DNA from 3 places in the Priestia sp. MDV22-iso46 genome. Region 2 is predicted to be linked to each of the others. Evidence: riboswitches for the same ligand, from Rfam matches in the RefSeq annotation. Region 2 holds a riboswitch; each other region holds the start of a gene.
What was found. A riboswitch is a leader RNA that binds a small molecule or an ion and turns the genes downstream of it on or off. The one in region 2 is predicted to bind glycine.
Positions count from the first base shown of each region.

Region 1: it holds a riboswitch for glycine, as region 2 does, so the genes downstream of both, gcvT (glycine cleavage system aminomethyltransferase GcvT) here and glyA (serine hydroxymethyltransferase) in region 2, are expected to answer to the same signal.
Region 3: it holds a riboswitch for glycine, as region 2 does, so the genes downstream of both, AC4NPH_RS24395 (amino acid permease) here and glyA (serine hydroxymethyltransferase) in region 2, are expected to answer to the same signal.

Region 1 is NZ_JBZVWT010000002.1:244,192-254,152, reverse strand. Features, by position in the region: gene AC4NPH_RS13235 (lipoate--protein ligase family protein) at 1-467, opposite strand, end outside; gene AC4NPH_RS13230 (rhodanese-like domain-containing protein) at 698-1,081, shown strand; gene gcvPB (aminomethyl-transferring glycine dehydrogenase subunit GcvPB) at 1,126-2,604, opposite strand; gene gcvPA (aminomethyl-transferring glycine dehydrogenase subunit GcvPA) at 2,597-3,943, opposite strand; gene gcvT (glycine cleavage system aminomethyltransferase GcvT) at 3,964-5,064, opposite strand; glycine riboswitch at 5,277-5,369, opposite strand; gene AC4NPH_RS13210 (DEAD/DEAH box helicase) at 5,550-7,223, shown strand; gene AC4NPH_RS13205 (YqhG family protein) at 7,210-8,034, shown strand; gene AC4NPH_RS13200 (YqzE family protein) at 8,059-8,244, opposite strand; gene comGG (competence type IV pilus minor pilin ComGG) at 8,288-8,662, opposite strand; gene comGF (competence type IV pilus minor pilin ComGF) at 8,652-9,089, opposite strand; gene AC4NPH_RS13185 (type II secretion system protein) at 9,086-9,424, opposite strand; gene comGD (competence type IV pilus minor pilin ComGD) at 9,408-9,890, opposite strand; gene comGC (competence type IV pilus major pilin ComGC) at 9,832-9,961, opposite strand, start outside.
Region 2 is NZ_JBZVWT010000010.1:92,696-102,656, reverse strand. Features, by position in the region: gene AC4NPH_RS27010 (Rpn family recombination-promoting nuclease/putative transposase) at 1-467, shown strand, start outside; gene AC4NPH_RS27005 (hypothetical protein) at 513-989, opposite strand; gene AC4NPH_RS27000 (amino acid permease) at 1,479-2,882, opposite strand; glycine riboswitch at 3,316-3,422, shown strand; glycine riboswitch at 3,425-3,543, shown strand; gene glyA (serine hydroxymethyltransferase) at 3,639-4,889, shown strand; gene AC4NPH_RS26990 (serine dehydratase beta chain) at 4,902-5,417, shown strand; gene sdaAA (L-serine ammonia-lyase, iron-sulfur-dependent, subunit alpha) at 5,417-6,298, shown strand; gene gcvT (glycine cleavage system aminomethyltransferase GcvT) at 6,313-7,428, shown strand; gene gcvH (glycine cleavage system protein GcvH) at 7,588-7,983, shown strand; gene gcvPA (aminomethyl-transferring glycine dehydrogenase subunit GcvPA) at 7,985-9,337, shown strand; gene gcvPB (aminomethyl-transferring glycine dehydrogenase subunit GcvPB) at 9,330-9,961, shown strand, end outside.
Region 3 is NZ_JBZVWT010000007.1:19,587-29,547, reverse strand. Features, by position in the region: gene rlmD (23S rRNA (uracil(1939)-C(5))-methyltransferase RlmD) at 1-721, shown strand, start outside; partial or broken gene AC4NPH_RS24400 (FAD-binding oxidoreductase) at 1,062-2,412, shown strand; glycine riboswitch at 2,612-2,692, shown strand; gene AC4NPH_RS24395 (amino acid permease) at 2,852-4,204, shown strand; gene AC4NPH_RS24390 (PAS domain-containing sensor histidine kinase) at 4,537-6,678, shown strand; gene AC4NPH_RS24385 (YfhE family protein) at 7,103-7,219, opposite strand; gene AC4NPH_RS24380 (GNAT family N-acetyltransferase) at 7,321-7,881, opposite strand; gene AC4NPH_RS24375 (amidohydrolase) at 8,137-9,264, opposite strand; gene AC4NPH_RS24370 (TIGR01777 family oxidoreductase) at 9,326-9,961, opposite strand, start outside.

The sequences.
Region 1 (9,961 bases), on a different contig from region 2:
TACCAAGAAGGAGCATCAAAACATACGGACGAACGAGGGTTTTTTAAGCTATTTTTTTCTTCTTCTGAACGAGGAATAGCAAAATAAGCCTCGAGCCCTAACGAACGAAATCCTTCCAGTAAACCTTCAGAGATTACGCGATATGCTTCTGTAACTGTCTTAGGCATGTTAGGATACTCTTCAGATACAATTACGCTGTAAGTAAGCTCTTCATCGTGAAGCACGCCCCTGCCGCCCGTTGGACGTCTTACAAAGCCTAGTCCTAATTCTTTTACTTTATCAAAGTTAATTTCTTTTTCAGCTTTTTGAAAATAACCGATTGACAGCGTTGGAGGGTTCCATCCGTAAAAACGAATCGTAGGTGGAATTTCTCCTTTACTATGCCATTCTAATAACGCTTCATCTAACGCCATATTGTAATAAGGCGAACGGTTGTTGGAATCAATAAATCTCCACTTTGCTTTCATCTACCTCATCCTCAGCTATATGTAATATAAAAAATAAATCCGTTTTTTAGTCTACCAAAAGATTGAGCTAAGGAAAAGCAAAGAGCAACATAAAACTGTGAATTCAAATGTGGTAGTTTTTTCATTTTCGGGAAGAAATCCGCTAGATTCAAGGCAAAATCGCTTTACTTCTAATTTCATTCACTTATATAATAAGAGTATGGATTTTGTCGAAGAAAGGAAGAATCAGCATGTCAGCAATTACAGCAGTACTCATTTTACTTGGAGTAATTATCATATACTCTGTCGTTATGTTCTTTTACCAACGTCGCATTATGAAAACGTTAACTGAAGAAGAATTCCGCACCGGCTACCGCAAGGCACAGCTAGTTGATATTCGTGAACCGAATGAATTTGAAAACGGACATATTTTAGGCGCACGAAATATTCCTCTTTCACAGTTCCGTATGCGCATTAAAGAATTTCGTCCAGATCAGCCTGTCTACATCTATTGTCAAAGCGGAATGCGCACAGGACGTGCAGCACAAATGCTTCGTCGCCACGGTGTTCAAGAAATCTATGATTTAAAAGGCGGCTTCAAAATGTGGAACGGTAAAGTAAAAAAGAAAAAATAATGGTATGTATATAGAAAAACCTCGCCTTTGGGCGAGGTTTTTTGTTAGACGTTTTGAACAGCCTGTTCTTTCTGATAGCGAAGAACTGGCTTTCTCGCTGCCAGCGTTTCATCAAGGCGCTTCACAACCGTTGTATGCGGAGCTTCCTGTACGACTTCAGGCGTTTCTTCTGCTTCTTTTGCAATTTGAATCATCGCATCGATAAACGCATCTAGCGTTTCTTTCGACTCCGTTTCCGTTGGTTCGATCATCATGCACTCTTCTACGATAAGCGGGAAGTAGATAGTTGGCGGATGATAGCCAAAATCAAGCAGTCGTTTCGCAATATCCAATGTGCGCACGCCCAGCTTTTTCTGACGTTTTCCTGATAAAACAAATTCGTGCTTACAGTGACGGTCAAACGGAAGCTCATAGTGTTCTGCTAAACGACGCATCATATAGTTGGCATTTAGCACAGCGTTTTCCGTCACGGCTTTTAAGCCGTCTGGACCCATTGAACGAATATACGTATAAGCGCGAACGTTGATACCGAAGTTGCCGTAAAACGGCTTTACGCGTCCAATTGACTGAGGACGGTTATAGTCAAAGTGATAGCCTTGTTCTGTTTTCACAAGCACTGGTTTAGGCAAATACGGAATTAAATCTGCTTTTACCCCTACCGGACCAGAGCCAGGACCGCCTCCTCCATGAGGGCCTGTAAACGTTTTATGAAGGTTTAAATGCACAACGTCAAACCCCATATCTCCAGGACGGGCTTTACTTAATACTGCGTTTAAATTTGCACCATCATAATAAAGCTTTCCACCTGCTGCGTGAACAATTTCAGCCATTTCTAAAATATCTTCTTCAAATAACCCTAGCGTATTTGGGTTTGTTAACATTAAAGCGGCTGTATCTTCTCCTACTACGCGGCGTAAATCCTCTAAGTCCACTAAACCATGTTCGTTTGATTTTACCGTTACCGTTTCAAATCCCGCAACTGTTGCCGAAGCCGGGTTCGTTCCGTGAGCTGAGTCTGGAACAATGACTTTTGTTCGCTGCGTCTCACCATTTGCTTCATGATAAGCACGAATCATCATAAGCCCGGTCCACTCGCCGTGAGCACCTGCTGCTGGCTGAAGTGTTACTTCATCCATTCCTGTAATTTCTGTTAAATGCTCTTGTAAATCATATAAAAGTTCGAGAGCACCTTGAACCGTTTGCTCATCTTGAAGCGGATGAATATGCGCAAACCCAGCAATGCGTGCTGCTTGTTCATTCACTTTTGGATTATATTTCATCGTACATGAACCAAGCGGATAAAACCCTGAGTCTACTCCGTGATTTCGTTTTGAAAGCGCGGTGTAATGACGCATAATATCGAGTTCTGATACTTCAGGAAGCTCAGGAGCTTTGGTACGCACATACGCTTTTCCAAGCAGTTCTTCAGCATTTACTTGCGGCACATCTAACTCTGGCAATGAATAGCCGATTCGCCCTTCTTTACTGCTTTCAAAAATAAGTGATTGATTTTGATTAAGCATGAAGATCCCCCAATTCATTTACAAGTTGGTCAATTTCCTCTTTTGTACGGAGCTCTGTAAAAGCAAGCAGCATGTGATTTTCAAGCGCTTGGTTATCACGGCTAAGATCATAACCGCCAATTATTTTTGATGCTAATAAATGATTGTTTGCTTCTGTTACCGAAACAGGAAGCTTCACGACTAATTCGTTAAAAAACGGTCCTTCAAATGCTACATTTATCCCTTTTGCCTTTAACGCTTCATATGCATAATGCGTTTTTGATAAGTTTTGCAGCGCCATTTCTTTTACACCTTGCTTGCCTAAAGCTGTCATTGCAACTGATGCCGCTAAAGCATTTAACGCTTGATTTGAACAAATGTTAGACGTCGCTTTATCGCGGCGTATATGCTGTTCACGCGCTTGAAGGGTTAAAACAAACCCTCGCTTACCGTTTTCATCTACCGTTTGCCCTACTAATCGTCCTGGAATTTTCCGCATAAGCTTAGACGTAGTTGCAAAGTATCCGCAGTGCGGTCCTCCAAATTGACTTGGAATACCAAATGGCTGTGCATCTCCAATGACAATATCAGCTCCGAATTCTCCAGGGGGCGTAAGTAAACCTAATGATAAAGGATTGCTTGAAACCACAAACATGCACTTTTCTTGATGAGTAATTTCTTCAATTTCTTTTAACGGCTCGATTTGTCCGTAGAAATTTGGGTATTGGACAATAACAGCTGCCACGTCACTCCCCATCTCTTTTTCCAATGCAATCATATCTGTTACTCCGTCTGCTGCAGGGATTTCTACCACTTCAATGTATTGACCCTTCGCATACGTTTTTAACACATCTTTTGACTCAGGGTGAACAGCCGCAGAGACAAGTACTTTTTTCTTTTTTGTTTGACCCGCACTGAGCATAGCGGCTTCTGCTAAAGCAGTTCCTCCGTCATACATAGAAGAATTAGCCACGTCCATCCCCGTTAACTCACAAATCATTGTTTGAAATTCAAAGATGGCCTGAAGTTCTCCTTGAGAAATTTCTGGTTGATACGGAGTATAGGCCGTATAAAATTCCGAACGAGAAATAACATGATCAACAATAACCGGCATGTAATGATCGTAAACTCCTGCTCCTAAAAAAGAAGCATAGTCTTTTAAATGAGCATTTTTAGCAGCCATACTATTTAATTCTTTTAACAGCTGAGGCTCTGAAGCCGCTTTTTTAATATTGTATTCTCCTTGAAAACGAACGCGCTGCGGAATATCTGAAAATAAATCATCAACAGATGAAACACCAATTGCTGCTAACATTTGCTGCTGATCTTGTTCTGTCATTGGTAAATAGCGATGTAACATGTTAAATTCCTCCCCAAAGCTTACTTTGAACGTTTATAAAAAGGTGTTGAAACCACTTTTGCTTTTAAGCGTTTTTTTCGAACCTGCACTTCTACTTCCCGACCAAGCTCTGAATACTCTGCTGACAATAGCGCTAAACCGATGTTTTTCTTTAATGTCGGTGACTGTGTACCTGTTGTCACAAATCCAATTTGTTCTTCATCTGCAAATACTTCGTAACCGTGTCTTGGTATACCTTTATCAATCATTTCAATTCCTACCAGTTTACGAGATGCCCCGCTTTCACGCTGTTCTTTTAACACTTCTTTTCCAATAAAGCTGTCTTTGTTCGTTTTTACTGCAAATCCAATTCGAGCTTCAATGGGCGTAATATCTTTTGAAAGCTCTTGGCCATATAAAGCCAAAGTAGCTTCAAAACGAAGCGTATCGCGAGCTCCTAATCCGCAAGGCAGCACACCTTCATCACTGCCTGCTTCTAAAATAGCCGTCCACAAGTGAGAGGCGTCAGCTGAAGAACAATAAATTTCAAAGCCGTCTTCCCCGGTGTACCCAGTACGTGAAACGAGAGCTTTTACATTCGCTACTTCTACATCATCAGCAAATGTAAATGGCTTTAATAAAGATAAATTTTCGTTCGTTAACGTTTGTAAAACTTTTTCTGCTACAGGACCTTGTAAAGCTAGCTGCGCAGTTTCATCAGACTGATTAACGAGCGTTACATCTCCTTGTTTGTGAGACACCAGCCACTCATAGTCTTTTTGAATATTAGCAGCGTTTACGACTAGCAAATACTCTTGATCTGCTTTTTTATAAATCAGCAAATCATCTACCGTGCCTCCGTCTTCATAACACATAGCCGTATACTGTGCTTTTCCATCTACGAGGGTAGAAACGTCATTTGTCATCGTGTGCTGAAGAAAAGCTAAGCTATCAGCTCCTGTTACAAGAATTTCTCCCATATGAGAGACATCAAAAAGGCCTGCCTTTGTACGTACAGCTTCATGCTCTTCTTTAATAGAAGAAAATTGAACGGGAAGAGCCCATCCTCCAAAATCAATTGTTTTGGCACCATATTTTTGATAGGTATCATAAAGCGGCGTTTTGTGTAATTCTGTTGTCATATTTATGTCCTCCTCTTTTTCACGTGAAACTTTTCATAACGGGGAGTTTTCAAATAGTGTGGGGATCACTACGTATCCAAACAAAAAAGGACAGAAAACCCCCTACTGTATTTAGTAGGAAGTCTCTGTCCTTTTCACCTGAAAGTTTACCTATAAACGAATAGGTTTGCCTCGTGGGTGGTCTATAAACGCATAGACACTCTCCAGAGCTGCGTCAAACAAGAGTCTTTTTGCCTGAGAGATTCACAATTTTATTGCTTGCTCCTTCGGCGCTACATTCAAGTAGTCTCTCCCCGTGTCGTCATTCGCTTCTATAAAGTTGGTAAAGTTGGGCATACTACTGAAAGATGTATCTATCTTTATTCACACAATCATTTGTAAAGTGCTAATCTATTTTCTTTTTCAAATTTTCTAAATATATTTTTATCCTACCTGATTCTTATCATTTGTTCAATAAAAATTTTTTACAAAGGAGCATTTTTATCATGAAAGTGAAATTAAACATCGATGAAACATGGGAAGCAGCCTTCTCAACTAAATTGGAGCAAGACGGCCCTTGGTCTGCATGGGATTTGTATAAACTTGCCTATGAAATAGAAGACCAAACGCTTATCTCAGAATTTGAAGGACTACAAAGCCCAAAACATCTAGCTGATTTAACGCCGCTTCCTCATCAGCTCGAAGTAGCCAAACAAGTAGTTGAAACAATGAATGGGAAAGCCATTTTAGCAGATGAAGTAGGACTGGGGAAAACGATTGAAGCAGGGTTAATTTTGAAGGAATATATGATTCGCGGACTTGTTAAAAAAGTTCTCATTTTAGTTCCAGCTTCGCTTGTTTCACAGTGGGCTATGGAATTGAATCAAAAATTTTATATTCCCGCAGTCCCTCAAAGAAAATCATATGTGTGGGATCAGTGTGACATCGTTGTGTCTTCAATTGATACAGCAAAACGTTCTCCTCATCGAGAAATTGTGCTTGAACAAGACTACGACCTCATCATCATTGATGAAGCTCATAAACTTAAAAACAACAAAACAAAAAACTATGAATTTGTGCAAAGTCTAAAAAAGAAATTTTGTCTGTTGCTAACCGCAACACCGATTCAAAATCGAATTGAAGAAATTTTTAACTTAGTCTCTCTTTTAAAGCCTGGCCATCTCGGCAATAAAGACTATTTCGAAGAATTATTTTCCGCTAAAAAACGCTCTTTGCAAAACGATGAACACTTAAAAGAGCTTGTTAACAAAGTTATGATTCGAAATCGCCGCCACGATACGGGTATCGAATGGACGAAGCGAATTGTTCAAACCATTCCTGTTGAATTCTCGCCAAAAGAACGCGAGCTGTACGATGCGATTACGTCTTTTAAAGGAAACGGACTGCACCCTTCAAGCGCTTTTTCAATTTTAACCCTGCAGCGAGAGGCCTGCAGCAGCCGTGAAGCGGTGTATATGACATTAAAAAACATGCTCGAACGTCAGGAAGATCAAAACAGCGCATTAACGGAACATATGATCACTCCGTTAATGGAACTACTTCAGCAAGTGCCGCAAAATGCAAAAGCAGAAAAAGTGCTAGAGCTCGTTCAGAAAATTGATGATAAAGTCATTATTTTTACTGAGTACAGAGCAACTCAACTGTATTTACAGTGGTATTTAAAACAGCATGGAATTACCTCTGTACCTTTTAGAGGCGGATTTAAGCGAGGTAAAAAAGACTGGATGAAGCAGCTTTTTGAAAGCCACGCGCAAGTATTTATTGCCACTGAAGCAGGCGGAGAAGGAATCAACCTTCAGTTTTGTCATCATATCATTAACTATGATCTTCCGTGGAATCCAATGCGTCTAGAACAGCGAATTGGAAGGGTCCATCGTTTAGGTCAAAAACATGATGTTCACATTTACAATTTAGCCATTCAACATACGGTCGAAGAACATATTTTAAAATTGTTATACGAAAAAATAAACCTTTTTGAACGAGTTGTTGGAGAGCTAGATGATATTTTAACAAAGCTTGATTTAAAAAATATCGAAGAGCATATTCAGGATATTTTATTTCATTCGCGGAGTGAAGGAGAAATAAAAATCAAAATGGAGAACTTGACGTCTATTATTCAATACGAAGACAGCGAGGAGGATCAGCATGCAGCAAACTGATATTCATCAATTTTTAAAGCGTTATTTTCTAGCTAATAATTGTTCTATTGTCACAGAAACATCTTCTTACCTGACGGTTCAATTAACGATTGAACTCGATAAAGAATTGATGAATCGTCCATTTTATTGGCACTATATTGAAAAGACGGGAGGAGAAGCAACTCCTGCTTCGCTCACTTTCATTACAGATCCAGCATTTGAAGACGATTCCGTTCAAGGAGAACGAATTCATTTCGGTTCACCTAGGCTGCACCAAATTTTCGCTTCTACTCAAAAACTAGGCGGGTTTATTCACTTGTATGAACAAGTTGCATCAGCTCAGCCAACAAATCAGCCTTTACACCCTTGGCTTGCATTAAATATTAAAGTCTCGTACAAATGCGATCGTAAAAAAGATGAGCTCTTGTCGCTTGGCATTAATTTAATCAATGGACAGATTATTGAATCATTTCATGAATTAATCATTAATCAAAATTTGTCATCTAAAATCTCAGACTATTGCTTTACTCTCTCACCTTTTATTAAACCTAAAAGTGCCATCGCACGACTCACATCATATGTGACTGACTATGTTAAAGCTCAGCCAACTGAATGGGCTGAAAAAGCGCAGGAGAGATGGTATGAAGACTTAGCGCTTCTTGATCATTTTTACGAAACAGCAGAAGAGCTGCCAGAAATATATATGACCGAAAAAACAGCGCTTCAAGAACTGTACGAGCCGACTATCTTGTTTAAGTTTATAAACGGTGGCTTATTTTACATATCGCCTGAAACGATGTCTCGTCAATTTAACAAAACACAAGCCGGTTAAAAAAAAGATGAGCATATGATATGCTCATCTTTCTTTTTTCTTACGATACCACAGCATAAACGACAGCGGAATCATTCCAAACCATCTGTTTGCAAAAGGTGCTCGCTCTTCTTTTTTTTGAATTTTTTTCGTTTTCCTCTCTTCTTTTGGCTGATCCATATATTGTACAAATTGCTGAGTCATATATTTTACATAATCATTCGTTTTCATATAATCATCTCCTCAGCACTATTATATCCGGAGAGAAAGAGACTTAATCCGTCCACTTCACAATGTGCTGATCCTTTTTTTGAATATATGCCGTTTCCGTCAATGCTCTTCCTTGCAATGTTTGACACTTTATTTTTAGGATGATCATCTGTTCATCTTCACTTACTACTTCGTATGAAACCGTACCAGTTTCTAATACTAAAGATGCAGATGGAGATTTATTATGTTCTTTTATTTCTTTTTTTACATGTACAACCGCGTTTTCTAAAAGATGCTGCAGACGATTTTTCTGCTCTACTTCTTGATAAAATGAACTTTTCGTCACAAAATAAGTGGTTTGCTGAGCTACTAACAGAAGAAAAAGCGCACAAAATGCCAAAACAACTGGGAGAATAAATCCTTGCTCATTATGTTTCATGAGCAAGCATCAAAAACGTCGTAATGGTTTCTTCTCTAACTTTGTTAACACCGTCTGTTGAACGAATCAAAAGCCTTTCTTTTTGCTGTTCATACATAATATTCTTAATGTGCTGCAGCACAACTTCATGACCGCTTTCATCCACTCGTCTTCTTATCTTGTCTTCGTAGCGTTCATAAGTGATGATCTGATTATTTTCCATTTTCAACGTAAGCGTAGTCGCATTAATTCCCACTTCTTTTGCTTCTCGATATTCCATAGCAAGTTGATTCACAAAAATTCCCCACTCCATTTCATTCATACTAAAATCCGGATTATATGTTTGCTTAGCTAGCGGAATGATAATGGGGAAAAATGAAACAATGATCAAAAAAAGAGTAAAACTGACTAACATCTCTACAAGCGTAAAGCCTTTTTCCCTTTTCACTTCAACATCACATCACACTTCTTTTTCATTTTCTCAGCGGAATCTGTCCATTCTACACAAAGCTTTTGAGCACTTTCTCCGTTCCACTTCAGATAAAACGCAACGTTTTCTTTTACGATTTTTTCTCGCCGTTTATATCCTGCTTCATATTTATATTTCAATAGCTCTTCATGCAAGATAGCATCAGCTTGATACGAAACATATTGCTTCTTTTCTGCTTCTTTCATCTGAACATACAAAGGAATAATTGTACCGGTTAGGAGTAAAAGCATGCTAAATGAAACAAGCATTTCTAACAAGGTGTAGCCCTGCTGACCCTTACATCTTGTCCACATAAAAACGCCCTCTGCCTATTTGAAAAGTAACTTTATATTTAAATTTTTGATTGCTGATAAAAATGGTCTTCGCTTGAGAAATATTGCCGTTTTTGTTGTATTGTATCGTGGAATTGCCGCTTCCAAACATGATATGAATGGTAGAGTCATAGGCGCGCTTATAAAGAACGGCACGAGAATCAGAAATAATATATTCTGTTCCCTTCGGTGCGAAGTTAATTTTAATTGGAGATTCTCGGTTCATTGCTGTTTGCTGCACATAAAACGTGTCGCTTTGCAGCTGTCGCAAAAATAATGTGATTTTGTAATATTCCACAAGCGGACGAATGGCTACAATAATGGAAAACATCATCACTTGCACAATAAATAAAACCATCAGCATCTCAATGAGGGTAAATCCTTTTTGCTTAAGAAGAACCACTAGCTGTAACCTTTCCGGTACCGTCAATTTGAATGGCTTGACCATTTGGACACACGGTGCCTTCTTTTAAGTAGCCTCCTGCTTCAAGCTCTTCTAGACTTGGTTTTTCGCCATTT
Region 2 (9,961 bases):
TGCATGATTATCATTCCACTTTTCAATTATATGAACGAGAACAGAAATTACTTTTAACCGATATGCTGGAAATTCATTTTATGGAGCTACCTAAGTTATTAATTAAGTGGCGTAACAAAGAGGTAGATCCTCGAGAAGATCAACTGGTAAGATGGTTACTGTTACTGGAGGCATCGGAAGACGAAGAAATCACTCAGGTATTGGAGGAGATTGCGATGCAAGAAGATCAAGTATTAAAAAAAGCGATGGATGAATGGGAACGTGTAAGTCAGGATCCTGAAGTGCTATTAGCATATGAAGCTCGAAGAAAAGCGTTATTAGATGAAAAATCTGCATTAAAAAGAGCTGAAAAAAAAGGTATTATAAAGGTAGCTCTAGGGATGATTCAAAAAGGAATAGATGAAGAGACTATTATCGAACTAACAGGACTTACAAAAGAAGAAATACAAGAACTTCGTCGACAATAAGTGGAAAGAAATAAAAAGAGCATTGTTATTAGTACAATGCTCTTTTTATTTCTTTCCTGTTAATAACCTGTTTTCTAGCTTTAATACCCATTTATAATATCCTAACGCAATAAGTAGAAGTACAGGATCAATGATAGCTGAATACCATAAATTCCACCAACCATAGTGGAAGTATCCCCAAGGTTCGGGAATTAATGTAATCATTTCATAAAGCAAAATGGCTACCATCCAAAAGATAAAATAGCAACCCTTGTGAATGATTGACATTTTAAAAGGATACCAATTAAGAAATATCATATTAGCAGGTGGGAGTAATACAGTATGAGTAAGAACTCCCCTCCAATCTGCGTTTTCTGTAAAATACCAATAGGCATGATATTTGAGATCTATAAAGACATCAAACATATGTTGAAAAGCAATTGTAAACATCCAAATATGAAGAATTTGATTTGCTGTTAGTCTTTTATTTGTTTTAAATGCAATAAAATTAAATACAATAATGGCAATAGCAAGGCCTATCATGGTTTTTTCCTTTTTGATTAAATATACCATATTATTCTAAATAATGAAATTAAAAACTATTAATGAATTTTATTGCTTTAGGTCTTCCTATCCTAAAAACAATTTATGTAAATATTAAATTACCTTTAATCAGTAACAAAAATTAGTCGTTTTTGTTACTGATAACTCAAAAGTACAAGGAAGCTCTGAAATCCTTAATCCCTTTACAGTGATTTATCAAGGATATAATACATAATCTATGATTAAGGCTGTCTAATGTAAATAATCTAAAAACGTATACCTTGACGGACTTTTATTGGTTCTTGTAATACTTATTATGTTAACTTCGCTTGTATCTCATATACAGCCGAAAAAACCATTGCTCCTGAACAATGGTTTTTTCGGCTTACACTTGGTTTTATACGGAATGATGATTCACAACCATCTTGAGTAGTTTGCTCTGGTTACAATGTTTTAATTCATATAAATGTAGCAAGGTTTATCTTCATACTATTTAACCTCAGGTATATCATCCTCAACAGTGTTAGTATGAATCATTTTTTGTCTTGTAAATTTTGCTTTAACTACATAGAGAATGACTACAACAATTACACTAAATATACTCAATACTAATTGGGATCGGGTCTCAGAGTTAAAGCCCATAGTTCCAATGATCATAGTGATTGCAATAATTGATGCGATGGTGATATAAGGATAACCCCACATGCGAAATTTAAGAAGATGAGGCGTTTCATTTTCAATCTTTCTACGAAGAATTAACTGGGAAATGGAGATCAGTAAGTATACAAAGAGAGCAATTGCCCCTGAAGAATTTAATAAGAATTGAAACACTGTATCCGGTGATATAAAAGACATAATTACGGATAAAAAACCGAATACTGTACATGTAAGAATAGCTTTTAAGGGAACTCCTCGTTTCGTAACATTAAGCATCCATTTCGGGGCATCTCCTTTAGCACTTAAAGCGAATAACATCCGAGATGCAGTGTACACCCCTGAGTTTAAACAAGAGAGTACTGCTGTGACAACGACTAGATTCATAATTATGTCGGCACCGGGAATACCAATGACTTTAAGAGCGCTAACGTAGGGGTTTTTAAGGGATACAGCATCGTTCCATGGAATAATAGTTACAATTAAAAAGACAGAACCTACATAGAATAGTAATATACGGACGATAACTGAGTTTACGGACTTTACTACGGCCTTTTCCGATTCATCTGATTCTGCTGCAGCAATAGTTACAATTTCAGAACCAACAAAGGAAAAAATAATTGTGGCTATAGCGACGAAGACTGCACCTGTACCAACTGGTACAAACCCACTATGCATCGTTAAATTAGAGAAATTCATTGTGGTACCTGGTAATAGACCTAAAATGTACGCTCCACCGATAAAAAGAAATAAAGTGATTGTAACAACTTTAATCAGGGAAAACCAATATTCAAACTCACCATAAGCTTTAACAGAGAGGAGATTAGTCAATGTTAATGCCGACAAAAGAATTAGATTCAATACCCAGAGTGGAGTATCAGAGAATATCCAATCTTTTAATATTGTAGCACCTGCAATTGCTTCTACAGCAATAACGATAACCCAGAAATACCAATATAGCCAACCAACTGTGAAACCGGCCCAGTTCCCAAGGGCTTCTCGAGCGTAATCTGAAAATGAACCTAAACTAGGCTTTGCTACAACCATTTCCCCTAGCATTCTCATAATAAGAATAACTAATGTTCCAGCCATTAGAGCCGTCAAGACTGCTGCTGGTCCAGTAGCTTGAATGATAGCGCCACTGCCGACGAACAAGCCAGCCCCAATGGAACCTCCAAACGCAATCATCATCATATGACGCATTCGAAGAGTTTTCTTTAATGATTCTTTCTGATTCATATGAAATAACTCCTTAATATAAATTGGTAATGTTTCGTTGTTCCACTTTACTCAGATAGTAAGTTTTCCCACATCCAATTACATCAGCTCCGACGATAACTACGTTCTTTTTTATAACTGCAAATTCAACTCCTTCTTGTCAACTAAGTATTAAATTTGTGCTGGTGGACTTATTATATTTATAATTTTCTGTTTTTTTAAAGGTTTTTGTGAGGTTTTATGACATATTTTTCTTTATGGTTAGAATAAAGCTTTATTTTTTCTTAAGGTATACTTTTAGTTACTATGTGTTATAAAAGTGCTTACTTTTTTTTATCTAAATTCTAATTCATAATAAATTTATATCAAACAAACTCTCTTTACCGTAATAAATTAAAAATTTATAGATTATTCTCTATTATTTCAAATTGTCAAATTAACTGTATATAAGCGAATGATGATTGTGGGAGAGACCGAAGAAAATCAATTCGGCACCGAAGGAGCAACCCCCAAAAAATCCTTGGGGTATAAACTCTCAGGTAAAAAGACTGCAATTGGACGCACCTCTGGAGAGAGCTGCAAAGCCACCAAAGGGGAACTCTTTTACATGAAACATTTTAAGAAATCATTTTCTTAAAATGTTTCATGTAAAAGGTAATCTCTCAGGTAAAAGGGACAGAGGAAGGGTAAGATCAATATCTTGCCTTTCCTCTGTCTTTTTTGTTGGGGAAGGTAAGGAAACGTAAAATTTTGAAAAAATCAAAGGAGGATATAACGATGAGTCTAAGAAACTATGATCGCGATATTTATATTGCTATCGAAAATGAAAAAACACGACAACTAAACACATTAGAGTTAATCGCATCAGAGAACTTTGTGAGTAATGAAGTAATGGAGGCAATGGGATCCGTGTTCACTAATAAGTATGCAGAAGGTTATCCGGGAAAGCGTTACTATGGCGGTTGCGAGTTTGTTGACGTGGCAGAACAATCAGCTATGGAGCGCCTCACCAAGCTGTTTGGTGCCAAGTATGCAAATATTCAACCACATTCGGGTGCCCAAGCCAATCTCGCTGTTTTTTATGCATTGCTACAGCCTGGTGATAAAGTGATGGGGATGAATCTCTCGCATGGCGGTCACTTAACTCATGGCAGCCCTGTCAGCATTTCAGGAAAATGGTTTGAAATCGTATCTTATGGTGTAAGAGAAGATACTCACTTGATTGACTATGACGAACTAGAAATAATTGCAAAAAAAGAAAAACCAAAATTGATTATTGCAGGAGCAAGTGCTTATCCAAGAACCATTGATTTTGCACGCTTTAGGAAAATTGCTGATCGAGTCGGGGCAAAATTCATGGTAGACATGGCTCATATTGCAGGGCTTGTTGCAACAGGCCTCCATCCATCACCAATCCCCTATGCAGATGTAGTGACGAGTACCACACATAAAACATTACGTGGACCGCGCGGTGGCATTATTTTGACTAATGATGAGGAAATGATCAAAAAAATTAATAAAGCTGTATTTCCTGGTATCCAAGGTGGACCCCTCATGCATGTTATTGCAGCAAAAGCAGTTTCTTTCAAAGAAGCCTTGCAATCAGATTTTAAAGAATACGCAAAACAAATTATTAAAAATGCGGAAGTATTGAGTGAAACATTAAAGAAAGAAGGAGCAACTCTGGTCTCCGGCGGAACCGATAATCATATTGTCCTCTTAGATGTACGTCCGTGGGACTTAACTGGAAAAGAAGCAGAGAAACTACTAGAGAAATCAGGAATTACGGTTAATAAAAATACAATTCCTTACGACCCTGAAAGCCCATTTGTGACAAGTGGAATACGCATGGGAACAGCAGCCTTAACAACACGAGGTATGAAGCAAAAAGAGATGGTTAAAATTGGTAAAATAATTGCATCTGTTCTTAAGAGTAAAGGAGATTCAACCATTCTTGAACAAGCAAAAGAAACAACAAAAGCGATTTGTGATGGGTATCCATTATTTCAACAGCCAATCACTATATAAGAAAGGGGCCTCATGATGGAATTTCAAAGTTGTTTTGACATTATTGGTCCAATCATGGTAGGACCATCTAGTTCTCATACGGCTGGTGTTGTATTGATTGGGAAGTTCATTCATGAATTGATAGGTGGACGCCCGAAAGAAGCAACGATTATTCTCTATGATTCTTTTTCCGAAACACACCAAGGTCATGGAACAGATAAAGCCCTTCTTGGGGGATTGCTTGGAATGGATACAGATGATTCACGGATTAAACATTCAATCGAGATGACCTTACAATACGGACTGTCCTATGAATTTCAGCTTGAAGACAGTTGTCCATATTTTGAACATCCGAACACAACAATTGTTACAGTAAAACGAGGAAATTGTGTGGCAAAAGTAGGTGGAGCATCACTTGGCGGCGGTTTATCTAAAATCTTTATGATTAACGAAGCAATGGTAGATATTCGTCTAAGCGCTGATGTTGACTTTACAGCTCTTGTGAGTCGTTATCAGTCAAGAAAGAAATCATTGGTGAGTCTATTATGATGAAAATTCAGTCCATGACAGAGCTTGTTCAGGTTTGTGAGAGTGAAGGAAAAACAATTGGTGAAATAATGTTGATGATGGAAGCAAAAAATTCAGGAAAAGGAGAAGAAACCATTATCGGCATGATGGAAGAGCGATTGATTAAAATGAAGGAAGCCGTTGATAGAGGAATAAAAGATGGATCAACTGCACCAAGTGGTATTTCTGGTGGCGATGCTGTAAGAATGTATGGCTACGTAAATCAGGGTAAATCGCTGTCGGGACATTATATAAGCAATGCGATGACTTTCTCATTAGCCACGTCTGAAAGCAATGCTCGAATGGGGATCATTGTGGCTACCCCAACAGCTGGAGCTGCTGGCATTTTACCTGGAGTATTGTTTTCCCTTCATAAAAATGATGGCACTCCCTATAAGGATTTAGTTATGGGCTTGTTTACGGCCAGCATGCTTGGTTATGTGATTGCCAACGGTTCCTTTATTTCAGGAGCCGCGGGAGGTTGCCAGGCAGAGGTTGGTTCAGCGACAGCCATGGCAGCTGGAACAATCGTGGAATTAAAAGGAGGAACTCCTAAACAGGCAGTGAATGCCACAGCTATTGCTATGAAATCACTATTAGGCCTAGTATGCGATCCAGTCGCAGGACTAGTTGAGGTGCCTTGTATTAAGCGAAATGTTATTGGCACATCGATTGCTTTCTCAGCTGCTGATTTATCCCTTTCCGGTATTGAAAGCCGCATTCCATGCGATGAAGTCATTGAAGCGATGTATAAGGTCGGAAAAGATATGCCTAGGACCCTTCGGGAAACCGCACTTGGGGGTCTTGCAATGACCCCAACAGGTAAAAAGGTAAAAGAACAGTTGTTTCATAAGAAACCTTAATTGGAGGTGTGTCAATGAGTACAAATACATTATTAAAGAGAACGTCGCTTTTTGAAACATATAAAAAATACGGTGCAAAGGTCATTGATTTTGGGGGCTGGGAACTTCCAGTCCAGTTTTCCAGCATTTTAGAAGAGCATGAAGCTGTCCGAAAGAAAGCAGGACTCTTTGATGTTTCTCATATGGGAGAGGTGCTGGTTACGGGGAGAAGTGCAGAAAGCTATATTAACTACCTTGTAACAAACGATGTAACAAAACTTAGTATCAATCAAGCCCTATATACAGCTATGTGTTATCCAGACGGCGGTACGGTCGATGACTTACTTGTTTACAAGTTGGCTAATGAAAAATATTTACTTGTGATTAACGCGGCAAATATTAAAAAAGATATCGAGTGGATGGAGAAACACGTAAGAGGAGAAGTGAAGCTTCAGAATGTTTCAGGTGACATTGCGCAGCTTGCTATACAGGGTCCAACGGCAGAAGTCATCTTACAAAAGTTAACGGAAATAGACCTAAAGAAAATTAGTTTTTTCCATTTTGCTCAACATGTCAATTTGGATGGGATTACAGACGTTCTTGTATCACGTACAGGTTACACAGGAGAGGACGGATTTGAACTTTATTTAACAACAGATAAGGCAGAAGCTCTTTGGGAGAAGCTTCTGAAAGTGGGAAAGGAACATGGGTTAAAACCATGTGGACTTGGTGCACGTGACACTCTTCGTTTTGAAGCGAGGCTTGCATTATATGGTCAAGAGCTCACAAGTGATATCAGCCCACTTGAAGCAGGAATCGGTTTTGCTGTTAAAACGAACAAAGAAAGTCATTTTATCGGCAAAGACATTCTTACAGCTCAAAGAGAAAGAGGCTTAACACGAAAATTGGTAGGGATTGAAGTAAAAGGAAGGGGTATTCCTCGTCATGGTTACAAAGTGTTTTCATCGAAAGGAGAAGAAATTGGTTGTATTACATCTGGAACCCATTCCCCGTCTTTAAAGAAAGGCTTAGGTCTTGCGCTCGTATCAGTAGAGTATGCTGAGTTGGGTACGCAACTAAAAGTTGAAGTTCGCAAAAAAATGATTGATGCCATTGTGGTGAAAACACCATTCTATAAAAAAGATTTATGACATTTTTAATAGAGTTATAACGATAATCGTTTGCTGATAGGAAAATATCAGTCATCTCTTTAAAGTACAACAGATTAATAAGTACGTTATAAGTGAAGTTTTTCTATTAATTTTCAAACTATAAAAATATTAAAAACAAAGATGAAGGGAAGAAAAACAATGACAAATGCAACAGCCAATTTATTATACAGCGAGGAACATGAGTGGGTACTACAATTAGACGAAAATCGTGTGCGAATTGGAATCTCTGATTATGCTCAAAAGCAGTTGGGGGATATTGTATTTGTTGAAAACCCGGTAGTGAACGATGAAATAACAGCTAATGAATCAATGGGAACAATCGAATCAGTTAAAGCCGTTTCTGAACTTTATGCTCCAGTATCAGGATCAGTTACTCGTGTAAACGAGGAATTAAACGATACTCCTGAGGCCATTAATAAAAATCCGTATAAGGAAGGTTGGTTAATAGAAGTGGAAATATCTAATCCAGAAGAGTTAGAGTTGCTTTTAAATCAAGATGAGTATGAAGCGTTTATCGACGAAGGAGAGGAATAACATGACAAACACTTATAGATATCTTCCTGATACGAAACAAGATCAAGAGGAGATGCTTGCTTTTTTAAATATGTCTTCCATAGATGAGTTATTTGAAGACATTCCATCTGATATTCGTTTAGCTGGTGAGTTAAATATTCCGAAAGCCATTCCTGAACCACTTCTTTTGAAAAAAATGCAGAGGCTTGCTTCACAAAATAAAAATGCTAACTACTACCCGACTTTTCTTGGTGCGGGTACATACGATCACTACATTCCCAGTTTGGTGAATCATATGATTTCACGTTCTGAATTTTACACGGCTTATACACCTTATCAGCCGGAAATCAGTCAAGGTGAGTTACAAGCTATTTTTGAATTTCAAACAATGGTTTGTGAGCTGACGGGAATGGATGTGGCCAATTCTTCTATGTATGATGGCTTTACATCTCTTGCAGAAGCTGCATCACTTGCGGTTGCATCAACAAGACGCTCAAAAGTACTTGTATCAAGGGCCGTTCATCCTGAATCACGTGCTATCTTAAATACGGTAGCTGACGGACAAGGGTATACGGTGAAAGAAGTAAATCTTGCTGCTGATGTGACAGACCTAGAAAATCTGCAAGAACAAATTGAACAGGATACTGCCGCCATTATTGTTCAATACCCAAACTTCTTTGGTTCTATTGAAGATTTAGCAGAGATAAAGAAAATTGCGGAGACAACAGGAGCGCTTTTCATCGTCAGTGCCAACCCACTGTCACTAGCACTTCTGCAAGCACCAGGGAAACTCGGAGCAGATATTGTGGTTGGTGATATGCAGCCATTAGGAATACCGATGGCCTTTGGAGGTCCGCACTGCGGTTATTTTTCAGTTCATAAAAAATTTATGCGTAAAGTACCGGGACGCATTGTGGGACAAACGACAGATGACCAAGGAAAACGTGGGTTTGTATTAACCCTGCAAGCACGTGAGCAGCATATTCGCCGTGATAAAGCGTCATCAAATATTTGTTCTAATCAGGCATTAAACGCTCTTGCATCTGCTGTCTGCATGACCGCACTTGGAAAGCAAGGAATTTGTCATATGGCACAACTAAATGTTGAAAAAGCCGATTACATGGCAAATTCTCTTCAAAAGAAAGGCTTTATTGTTAAGAATGAAGCACCATTCTTTAATGAATTTGTGGTGGAACTTCCTTGTCCGATTAAGGAGGTCAACGCTAAATTGCTTGAGGAAGGAATCATTGGAGGATTTGACTTAGAAAGTGATTACGGTTTTAACAATCAAATGCTCATTGCGGTGACCGAACAGCGTACAAAAGAAGAAATTGATCAATTTGTAGAAGTATTGGAGGCGGTTGTAAATGGTTGAATACAATGAGTTAATCTTTGAAATCAGTCGTCCAGGGCGTGTCGGTTCAAACTTGCCGGAAAGTGACGTAGAAGGTATTTATTTACATGATAAATTTCCGAAACATTTGATTCGTGATTTGCCAGCAGATCTTCCTGAAGTATCAGAGCTTCAGCTTGTGCGCCATTACACAGCACTTTCAAATAAAAACCACGGGATTGATAATGGGTTCTATCCACTTGGATCTTGTACAATGAAATACAATCCGAAAATTAACGAAGATGTGGCACGTTTCGAGGGTTTTAGCCGCATTCATCCGTATCAGCCAGCTGATACAGTACAGGGCGCACTAGAGCTTTTATATGAATTGCAGGGAGAATTAGCTGAGATTACAGGCATGGATGCTGTAACGTTACAGCCTTCTGCGGGGGCTCAAGGAGAATGGACCGGTTTAATGATGGTGAAGGCTTATTTTGAACACAAAGGAGAAAAAAGAACGAAGGTACTGGTTCCGGACTCAGCGCATGGTACAAATCCTGCCAGCGCTACTGTCGCTGGTTTTAAAACGGTCACCATTCCATCCAATGAAAATGGTTTGGTGGACTTAAAAGAATTAAAGAAGCATGTTGATGATGATACAGCTGC
Region 3 (9,961 bases), on a different contig from region 2:
GATCACGGCTAAACAAGAAATTCCGAAAAAAGAGCTGCTCATTAAAGAAATTCAGCGCCGCCTACCGGAAGTGAAATCGCTCGTACAAAACGTAAACGGCCAAAAAACATCGCTTATTTTTGGAGACGAAACGTTTACACTCGCTGGAAAGTCGGTGATTCAAGAAACGTTAGGAGATATCTCGTTCGAACTTTCAGCGCGTGCATTTTTCCAGTTGAACCCTCTTCAAACAGTGAAGCTATATGATGAAGTAAAAAAAGCAGCTGCGCTAACAGGCAATGAAAAAATTGTAGATGCTTACTGCGGAGTAGGTACAATTGGCTTATGGCTTGCTAAAGATGCTAAAGAAATTCGCGGAATGGATACGATTGAAGAATCGATTGTAGACGCGAGAAAAAATGCCAAAGATCATGGATTTGAGCATGCCACATATGTGACGGGTCCAGCTGAAAAGTGGATGCCGAAGTGGGTAAAAGAAGGCTGGAAGCCAGACGTAATCGTCGTTGACCCGCCGCGAACAGGCTGTGATGACAAGCTTCTAAAAACGATTTTACAAGTGAAGTCAAAGAAAGTGGTTTACGTTTCTTGTAATCCATCCACATTAGCGAAAGATGTGCAGCAGCTGTCGAAGGCTTATCATGTTGATTACATTCAGCCTGTTGATATGTTCCCTCATACGGCGCATGTGGAGAATGTGGTAAGTTTGACGTTAAAGAAATGAATAGAAAAAGAGTAAAGGGCAGATTTGATTCTGCTCTTTTTTCTTTGAGCTGTACTTTTATTAATGGGGAAATTGTTAAAATTAAACATCTGTTCTTTTAGAGTAGAAAATATTTTAGTATAGTGAATCGAAATTCCCATAAAGTCTAGATTTAGAAAGTTTTACATCGCTAAAGAGAAATTACATAAGAGAGTTAATGCTTTTAAAACAAACTATAATGACGTATTTTATACAAATAATAAACGCAAATTCTATCCCAAAACCCAAACCTTTAACCACATTGATAATACTATAGTAATAAATCTAATAAAAAGTATGTACAGAGGTGGCAGAGGTCAAAATGGACTCAATGTTTTTAAAAGGGCTTACGGGCGAAGTGGTAACGCCAAAAGCCCCAATTTATGAGGAAGCTCGTCAGGGATGGAATCGTGCTGTTAATAAATTTCCGCTTGTGATTGTATACTGTGAAAAAAAGCAGGATGTTGTGAATGCGATCCGCTGGGCGCGCAAGCATCGTGTTGATATTCGCATTCGATCTGGCGGTCATCATTATGAAGGGTATTCTACGGGTGACTGTGTATTAGTCATTGATATTAGTCGATTAAATGGGTTGAAATTGGATAGGAAACGGAACATTTTAAAGATGAAAGCAGGAGAGGAAAATACGGAAGTGTATGATTTCATCGGTTCGAACGGATATGTGTTTCCAGGAGGAACGTGTCCGACTGTTGGGGTATCTGGCTTTACACTTGGTGGAGGCTGGGGACTTTCGAGCAGACTTTACGGGTTAGGGTGCGACAGCTTGATAGAGCTAGAATTAGTCAATTATGAAGGAAGGCTCATTAAGGCAAACAAATCGTGTAACGCGGATCTTTTTTGGGCATGCCGCGGTGCCGGTGGCGGTAACTTTGGCGTTGTGGTAAGCATGACGTTTCAGCTTCCAAAGCCCACGAACAGCTCTGTGACGCTCGTTCGATTCTTTTATGTAGGTACTACAAAGGAGAAGCAGGCACAAGTGATGAATATATGGCAAAACTGGCTGCCCAAACTGGACAAACGTATGACGCTAGTTGCAAGCATTTTATAATGCAGGAGGAGAAGGGTTAGGCATATTTGCAAACGGATTCTTTTACGGCTCCCCAGAAAGAGCTCGGGAGATTTTGCAGCCTTTTGCAGAAGTAGAAGGGTTTCAAGTAGAGCTGGAATCATTATCTTTTCTTGAAGCGGTAAAAAAAATAGAAGCAACCTATCCTCCGTCTGAAAAATTTAAGTCAACGGGAAGATTTGTGCACAGAAGCTATTCACGTGGTGAGCTTGAAAATCTTGCAGATCTCATACAGCGTCCGGCAGAAGGTTCCGTGTATGATGCGATTTCTTTTTATGCACTAGGAGGAGAAATTCGCCGTGTTGGTAAAAGAGAAACGGCTTTTTTCTACAGAAACGCCAGATATATTATGGGGTTTCAGTCTGTCTGGACAGAAGATGTATTTGCAAGAGCAAACAGAGATTGGCTTCGCAAGCGATTTGAATATATTAAAAGTATTACGGTAGGTTCCTATGTGAATTTTCCTATCAGCAACCTGAGAAACTACGAACGTGAGTATTTTGGAGACAACGCAGAGAGATTAGAAAGAGTGAACAAAAAGTATGATCCGTTTAATGTGTTCAGGTTCCCGCAAGGACTCAGGTAGCGCGAGGAAAAGGATACTAAGTTGACGATTGAAACTGTTCAATTACCTTCTGTCGAAGAAGGTAAATAAATGAAAGTAATCTTTCCTGTTGACAAAGCATCTAACTGGTATTAGAATAAACAACTATTCGACAGTCATTCTATTGATTGAAAAAATTAATACGTAGAAAGCTATGATTGCTATGGATCACACTATAGCAGGAGCAGCTTCTGGAGAGATCGCGATAGTTTCGCGACGCCGAAGGGTTCACAATCTCAGGCAAAAGGACAGAAGAGTACCGGATATTTATTTGGCATGTTACTAATTGGTAGCATGTACCTTAATATTTGTTATTCTTATGACCATGAGATTGGAGCGCATCCAATCTCTTTTTTTTATTGGACTTTATTTGTAGTCCGCACGATCGCATCAAAGGTTTTATTGTTAGGAGGAGTTAGAGTTGGAACAACGAGAATTAAAGAGGGATTTATCCAATCGTCATGTTCAGCTAATCGCGATTGGGGGAACCATTGGTACGGGCTTGTTTTTAGGTTCTGGTAAAGCAATACAGCTTGCAGGTCCCTCTATCATCTTTGCTTATTTAATTGTTGGTATTGCGCTTTTCTTTGTGATGAGAGCGCTAGGAGAACTACTGCTGTCTAAAGCAGGTTATCAATCGTTAACAGATATTGCTGAAGAGTATCTTGGACCGTGGGCGTCATTTGTAACGGGATGGACCTACTGGTTTTGCTGGATTATGACAGCTATGGCTGATGTGATTGCAGTTGGCGTATATGTGAAATATTGGTTCAATATTCCTCAGTGGATTCCCGCACTTATTTGTGTAATCATTTTATTAGGTCTTAACTTATTAACCGTAAAATTATTTGGAGAATTAGAGTTTTGGTTTGCTTTAATAAAGGTTATTACGATTCTTGCATTAATTATTATTGGCGTTATTTTGCTGGTAATGGGATTTAAAACAGACGCGGGATCCGTTACTGTTCAAAACATTTGGAATCACGGAGGACTGTTTCCAAATGGGGTTTCAGGTTTCTTACTTTCATTCCAAATGGTTATATTCGCATACGTCGGGGTTGAATTGGTAGGGGTATCGGCAGCAGAAACATCAAATCCCCAAAAAAATATTCCATCGGCCATTAATAAAATTCCGCTGCGAATCTTATTTTTCTATGTTGGGGCACTTATCGTCCTTTTATTTATTAACCCGTGGATGGAATTAAATGCAGCAGAAAGCCCATTTGTTAAAACCTTTAGTTTAGTCGGAATTCCGCTTGCTGCTGGAATTATTAATTTTGTTGTATTAACTTCAGCCGCTTCTGCTTGTAATAGCGGAATGTTTTCAACAAGCCGTATCTTATATAATTTAAGTAAAAATGACCAAGGGCCATCTAAGTTTGCAAAACTGAACAAAAACCACGTACCAAGCAACGGATTGTTTGTATCTACGCTGGTCATCTCAGCGGGAGCTCTTTTAAGCAAACTTATACCAGACCAAGCTTTCGGCATCGTCACGACCATTAGCGCTATTTGTTTTATTTGGGTGTGGAGTATCATTCTTATTTGCCATCTAAGGTATAAAAAGACGCGTCCGCAGCTGCATGCAGCATCAGCATTCAAAGCACCGTTAACACCATTTATAAACTATGTTGTGCTAGCTTTGTTTGCGGTGATTCTTGTTATTATGCTGTTTTCTGACGCGACGCGCCCAGCCTTATTGTTGACGCCCGTTTGGTTTATTCTCTTATTTATTTTTTACTGGACTAGAAGGAAAAAGAAAATAAATCTTTAAAGGCTAGAAAATCAGCAGGGAATAAACATGATTTTTTATAAAAGAATATAGTAAATTTCTGACCTCATCACTCCGTGATGAGGTCTTTTTAGTGGAGGATAAATAATTGATTTCTACTGCATGAATAAAATGCAGGAAGCAAAGTTTATAGAAGAAAACTAAAAATTTGTTCTAACAGAAAACACAGTGAGAAAGCTCATAGTTTTCTGATAGGAATGTAGAACAAATTGCTTTTCTTCTGTGTCTAAAGATGGAATTCCGTCATTTATATGGAAAAGTTTTCATTTTGCAGTACAATGGAGGTAGACTTCATTAGATTAAGGTGAACAAACATGAAATGGTTTAAATCTCATACGTTTTGGAAAATCTTCACGATTAATGTGCTTCTTATTTGTACCGTACTGACGCTAATGTTTATTGTTTCAAGAGTGATGCTGCCTAATATTTCTCAAGATCAATATAGACAGGTAACTGATAAAACCGTCAAGAGAATGAAAGAGCAAATTAACGTCGTCATTAAAGATATTTGGAGCCTGGGCGACGAGGTACAGCAAGATCCTATTTTTTTATCGGATGATGAACAAGAAATAGACGAAGAATTGCAGAAAATAGTTAATATTTCACCGTATATCGATAGCGGAACCATTTTTAATGTAAAAGGGTATGTTGAGCATTATTACCCGAATGATTTAAAGAATATGAAACATGTGAACTTAAGTAAAAGAAAATATTTTCAGGAAGCGCTGCGAACCAAAAAAATATATTTAAGCGATGTCGTTTCAGCAGATACAAAGCACTACATTGTGGTGATGGCGATTCCTATTTTGGATGGGCAGCAAAATGTAAAAAAGGTTGTAAATTTAGCGCTGCGAATTGAAGAAAATAAAAGTTTTCAATCCATCTTTCAAACGTTTGATATAGGAGAGAACGGCTATACATTTATTGTAGACCGCAATGGTAGAATTATTTCCCACCCAGAGAAACAGAGAATCGGTGAAAATGCTAAGAAAAATGAAATCGTTCAGAAAACGATGAATCATAAATCAGGATATCAGCGGGTTGTGAACACCGAAGGTAAGTATTTCTTTGCGTCTTTCGAATATATTCCTGTTTTGGATTGGGGAATTGTCGCTGAATTACCCGTTGAAGAAATTTACAGGCCTTATGAAATGTTTGAAAAAACGCTTTGGATCGTTTCAGGCGTTACGATTTTACTGCTTTCTTTTTTTACTGCGTTATATGCAAGGCAAATTGTGAATCCAATTCATAAACTATATGAATTGGCGGGACAAGTAGCGCGCGGGAATTTTAATCAAAAAATTCCGGAACGAGAAATTGAGCGGGGCGAAATCGGTATTTTATCTAAACAGTTTAATGAAATGATTAGCTATATACGCCATTCTAAAGCAAATTTACAGCAAAAAGAAAATCAGCTGCAGGAACAAAAAACGTTTTTAAGACAAGTTATTGACATTAATCCAAGCTATATTTATGCTATCAATCAAAAAAGGGAATTCATTCTCGTTAATGAATCTTTTGCGATGCTCTTAGGTGAAAAATCTGATGACTTAATTGGACAATCGATTGATAAATATCAGTTCAACCTTCAATCAGATCTTTTATATAAAGGGGAGTTTTCAAACTGTACCCAAAAAGGGATGGTATTAGAAGAACAGTTTAAAGATTCGAAAGGAAACCGGCGCTGGGTCGAAACAGCAAAACTTCCTATTATGAATGAAAAACAGGAAGTGATTCAAATGCTGTGCGTATCGACAGATATTACGGAGCGTAAAAAGGCAGAAGAGAAGCTTAGAACTTCTGAGAAGCTTGCCGTGGTAGGAGAACTTGCAGCTGGAGTGGCTCATGAAATCAAAAATCCTTTAACTTCTTTAAAAGGTTTTGTTCACTTATTAAAAGAACAAAATCCTAAAGATGCTTTGTATATAGATATCATGGAAACTGAATTAGAACGAATGAATGGAATCGTAGAAGAATTTTTGATGTTAGGAAAACCTCAGGTAATGAAGGTTGAATCTTTGAACATGCAAGCGCTTGTTCAAGAAGTGTGCTCACTTCTTGAACCTGAAGCAGTAGAAAAGGAAGTAGCTTTCATATTTGAAAGAGACGACCAGTTACCAAAGGTGTATGGAGATAAAAATCAGTTAAAACAAGTATTTATTAATATTATTAAAAATTCTATCGAAGCAATGCCTGAAGGAGGAGCTATTCATATTACGATTAAAATAAAAGAAAACCACCTTTGGCTGCAGCTAGCTGATGAAGGACAGGGTATTCCTCCTGAACGGTTAGCGAAGATAGGTGAGCCTTTTTATAGTACAAAAGAAAAAGGTACAGGTTTAGGACTGATGGTCAGCTATCGGATTATTAAAGCTCACCACGCGCAGATGACGTTTTCTAGTCAGTTAGATAAAGGAACAAGTGTGGATATATTGTTTCCAATCATAAAAAAGTAGGGGAACTTCCCCTACTTTTTATTATTATACTTATAATATATCAAAAGCGTTGATGGTACTAAAATAAATGAAAGTGCTAAAGAAGATATCCACAGGTTAACAAGAAGTTAACTGCTGAATTATATAGGATATTCACAACTTTATCCACACTATTCACATTTTTTCAGAAAATTTACATAAAAATTACCCACTGTTATTTCAAGTTATGAAAGCGGTAATATGCATATCCAATAAAGTTATGCACATTATCCACATAATTGTGGGTAAACTTTGTGGATATAGTAGAGTGTTAAAAAAACGTAAATCATACGCTTGAAATCTTCGTGTTATTATTTTTACATAATATAAAAACGTCCTTCCGATACAAACTGTACAGAAAGGACGTTGGGATGATCAAGCGTTGGATAGAGATGTTTTGCCTCACTTATTTTTTCGTGTAGCCGCCTGCACGGTCTGCTTTTTTAAACTCGCGGCCGTAATAGATTTCTTGAGCGCTACTTAACGTATTTTTTGCGTTTTCTTTTCGTTTTTTTTCAGACATAAAAAAACCTCCAATTAACGTTTTTCGATCATGCTACTTATTTTTTCCAGAATCTCTCGTTTTTAATCATAAAAAAAGCTCTCCGTTACACGGAGAGACTCTTACGCTTCTTTAAGCTGGTGATCTTCTTGAACGTCTTGCTCGTGACGCAAGTAGTATAATGTATATAAGTCTTTTGGAATTTCGTATAAATCATATACGTCTTCATGTTGATTAATTTCATCGTATAAAGCTTTGTGTGTTTCATTCGCAAGTACTGCATAAGGCAGTTTTTCTGCAGCCTTAATAGACCTAATATTAATTTTGCGAATTCGCATAAAAATTCGCTCTATATTTAACTCAAAGAACAGTTCATTAAAGAACGCTTCTTTTGCAATTTGATTATATCCTTTTCCATGAAACGGTTTGCCAAGCCAAGTGCCTAAAAAACCAGCTTGGTCCTGTACATCAAATAAATTAATGGTGCCGATAGGGTTACCCCATTCGTCTAAAATCGTGCGAGAAATAATTTCTCCATGATCTTCTGCTTCCATCGTTTGTTTAGTCACAAATAAAAATTCTTCATAGGAATGGGCTTTATGACGAACAAAAGGGAAGACATCAGGATGTACCATGAGTTCGTATAGAGATTGACAGTCATTTAGGTCACGTTTTTTTAACATAACTTTTCCCTCCTGATCGAGGGTATATACAGACTCCAATCAAGTCCCCACCCTCGAAATTTTTTAATAATTAAAAAAATTTCGGGGTGGGAATCGAACCCACTAGAACCAGTTACCTGGTGGCGCACCATTTGCCTTCCCATTACAAGTCAACAAACATAAAAAGTCAACGTGTGATGTTTATGCTTTTGTGAAATTCACATGCTTCTAAACGTATCATACTAAAAAAAATAAAAAAAGAAAATAGGTAAAATGTTAATTTTTTTTAAATAATATTTTACCATCTATCATGGTGAAAAGGGGCTTTGCTAAGTAGTGAAAGGGATGATGGCTCCATAGCACTAAATCAGCGTCTTTTCCTGCTTCGATACTGCCGATTCGCTGATCAATACGGAGATTTCGAGCAGCAGCAATCGTGATGCCTTCTAATGCTTTTTGTTCTTCGAGTCCTTCACGTACGGCAATGGATGCACAAATATTTAAGTACTGAATGGGCGTATAAGGGTGGTCTGTTGTAATGGAAACTTCTACTCCTTCATTGCAGAGAGCTTGATAGGTTTTCCACGTTTTATTTTTCAATTCAACCTTTGAGCGGCGTGTTAAAGTTGGTCCCACGCTTACTTTTAAGTTTCTTCCACTTAGCTCTTTAGCAATTAAGTGACCTTCTGTACAGTGTTCAATACGAACGTCTAAATTAAATTCATCTGCTAAGCGCAGAGCTGATAGAATATCATCGGCTCGGTGAGCATGAATTCGAACGGGAATCTCTCTATTCAGTGCTTGAATGAGCGGTTTGATTCGCAAATCATCTTTATTGTCACTGCTTTTTGCATGATAAAAGGCTTCTCTCAGCATCCCCATAATGCCCATTCGTGTAATGGATTCTTTATTGCCATGGCTGTGGATTCGTTTTGGATTTTCTCCTAGCGCAATCTTAAGTCCAGCTGTCTCTTGAATCAACATTTGAGAAATACTTGTTCCGGCTGTTTTAATAACGGACGTTGTACCTCCGATCACATTTGCACTTCCAGGCATAATGTGTACAGACGTAATACCCGCTTCAATGGCATCTTTAAACCCAGGATCTAAAGGATGTACGCTGTCAAAAGCTCGGATATGGGGAGTCATAGGCTCGATTGTTTCGTTAGCATCATTTCCCGCCCAGCCGGTTCCTTCATCATATAGTCCTAGATGTGTATGAACATCAATAAATCCAGGGAATAAGTAGCGCTGTTTGCAGTCAATGACTTCTACTTGAAGAGGAGGCTGCAAGTTTGGCCCAATTAAAACAATTTTTCCATCTTGAATGAGCACATCACTATTATAAATAGGTTTTAACGTAATAGGATAGAGCGTTGCATTTTTCAAGAGAATGGTTTTCATAAAGGATGCTCCTATCTATCGGCAGCTTAGTCACCTGTTTTAGGTAAATATCAGAAAATAACTAGAGTAAATCTCGCAATGCATCTTCTAATACAGTATATGTAAAAATGTAATTCTGTTGAATCAATTTTTCAGGTAAAACACGCTGTCCTTTCAAAATAATCATACTCATTTCTCCCATCAGCAGCTGAAGGCCAAAGCTAGGTACGGGCATCCAGTGAGGGCGATTTAACACTTTGCCAATCGTCTTTCCAAACTCTTTCATTTGAACAGGGTTTGGGGCAGTTACGTTAACAGGTCCTTCTATTTGTTCGGTATGAATACAATAATCAATAATTTTGACGACGTCTTGAAGATGCACCCAAGACATCCACTGCTCTCCCGAACCAACTGTTCCTCCTGCAAATAATTTATAAGGAAGGGCAGTAGAAGGGAGTGCCCCGCCATCTTTGCCTAATATAACGCCGAACCTTGTTAAAACAGTACGAATATTTAGTTCCATCGCTTTTAACGCTTCGTTTTCCCACTTTTTTACTGTTTCAGCTAAAAAATCTGTGCCCATGGATGGAGAAGCTTCTGTGAACGTTTCTGTAGTTGATGTCCCGTAATAACCAACTGCGCTTGCGTTTACATAAAGGGACGGTTTTTCGGGTAAGGCAGCCATAATACGAAGGATTTCTTGAGTAGAAGAAAGGCG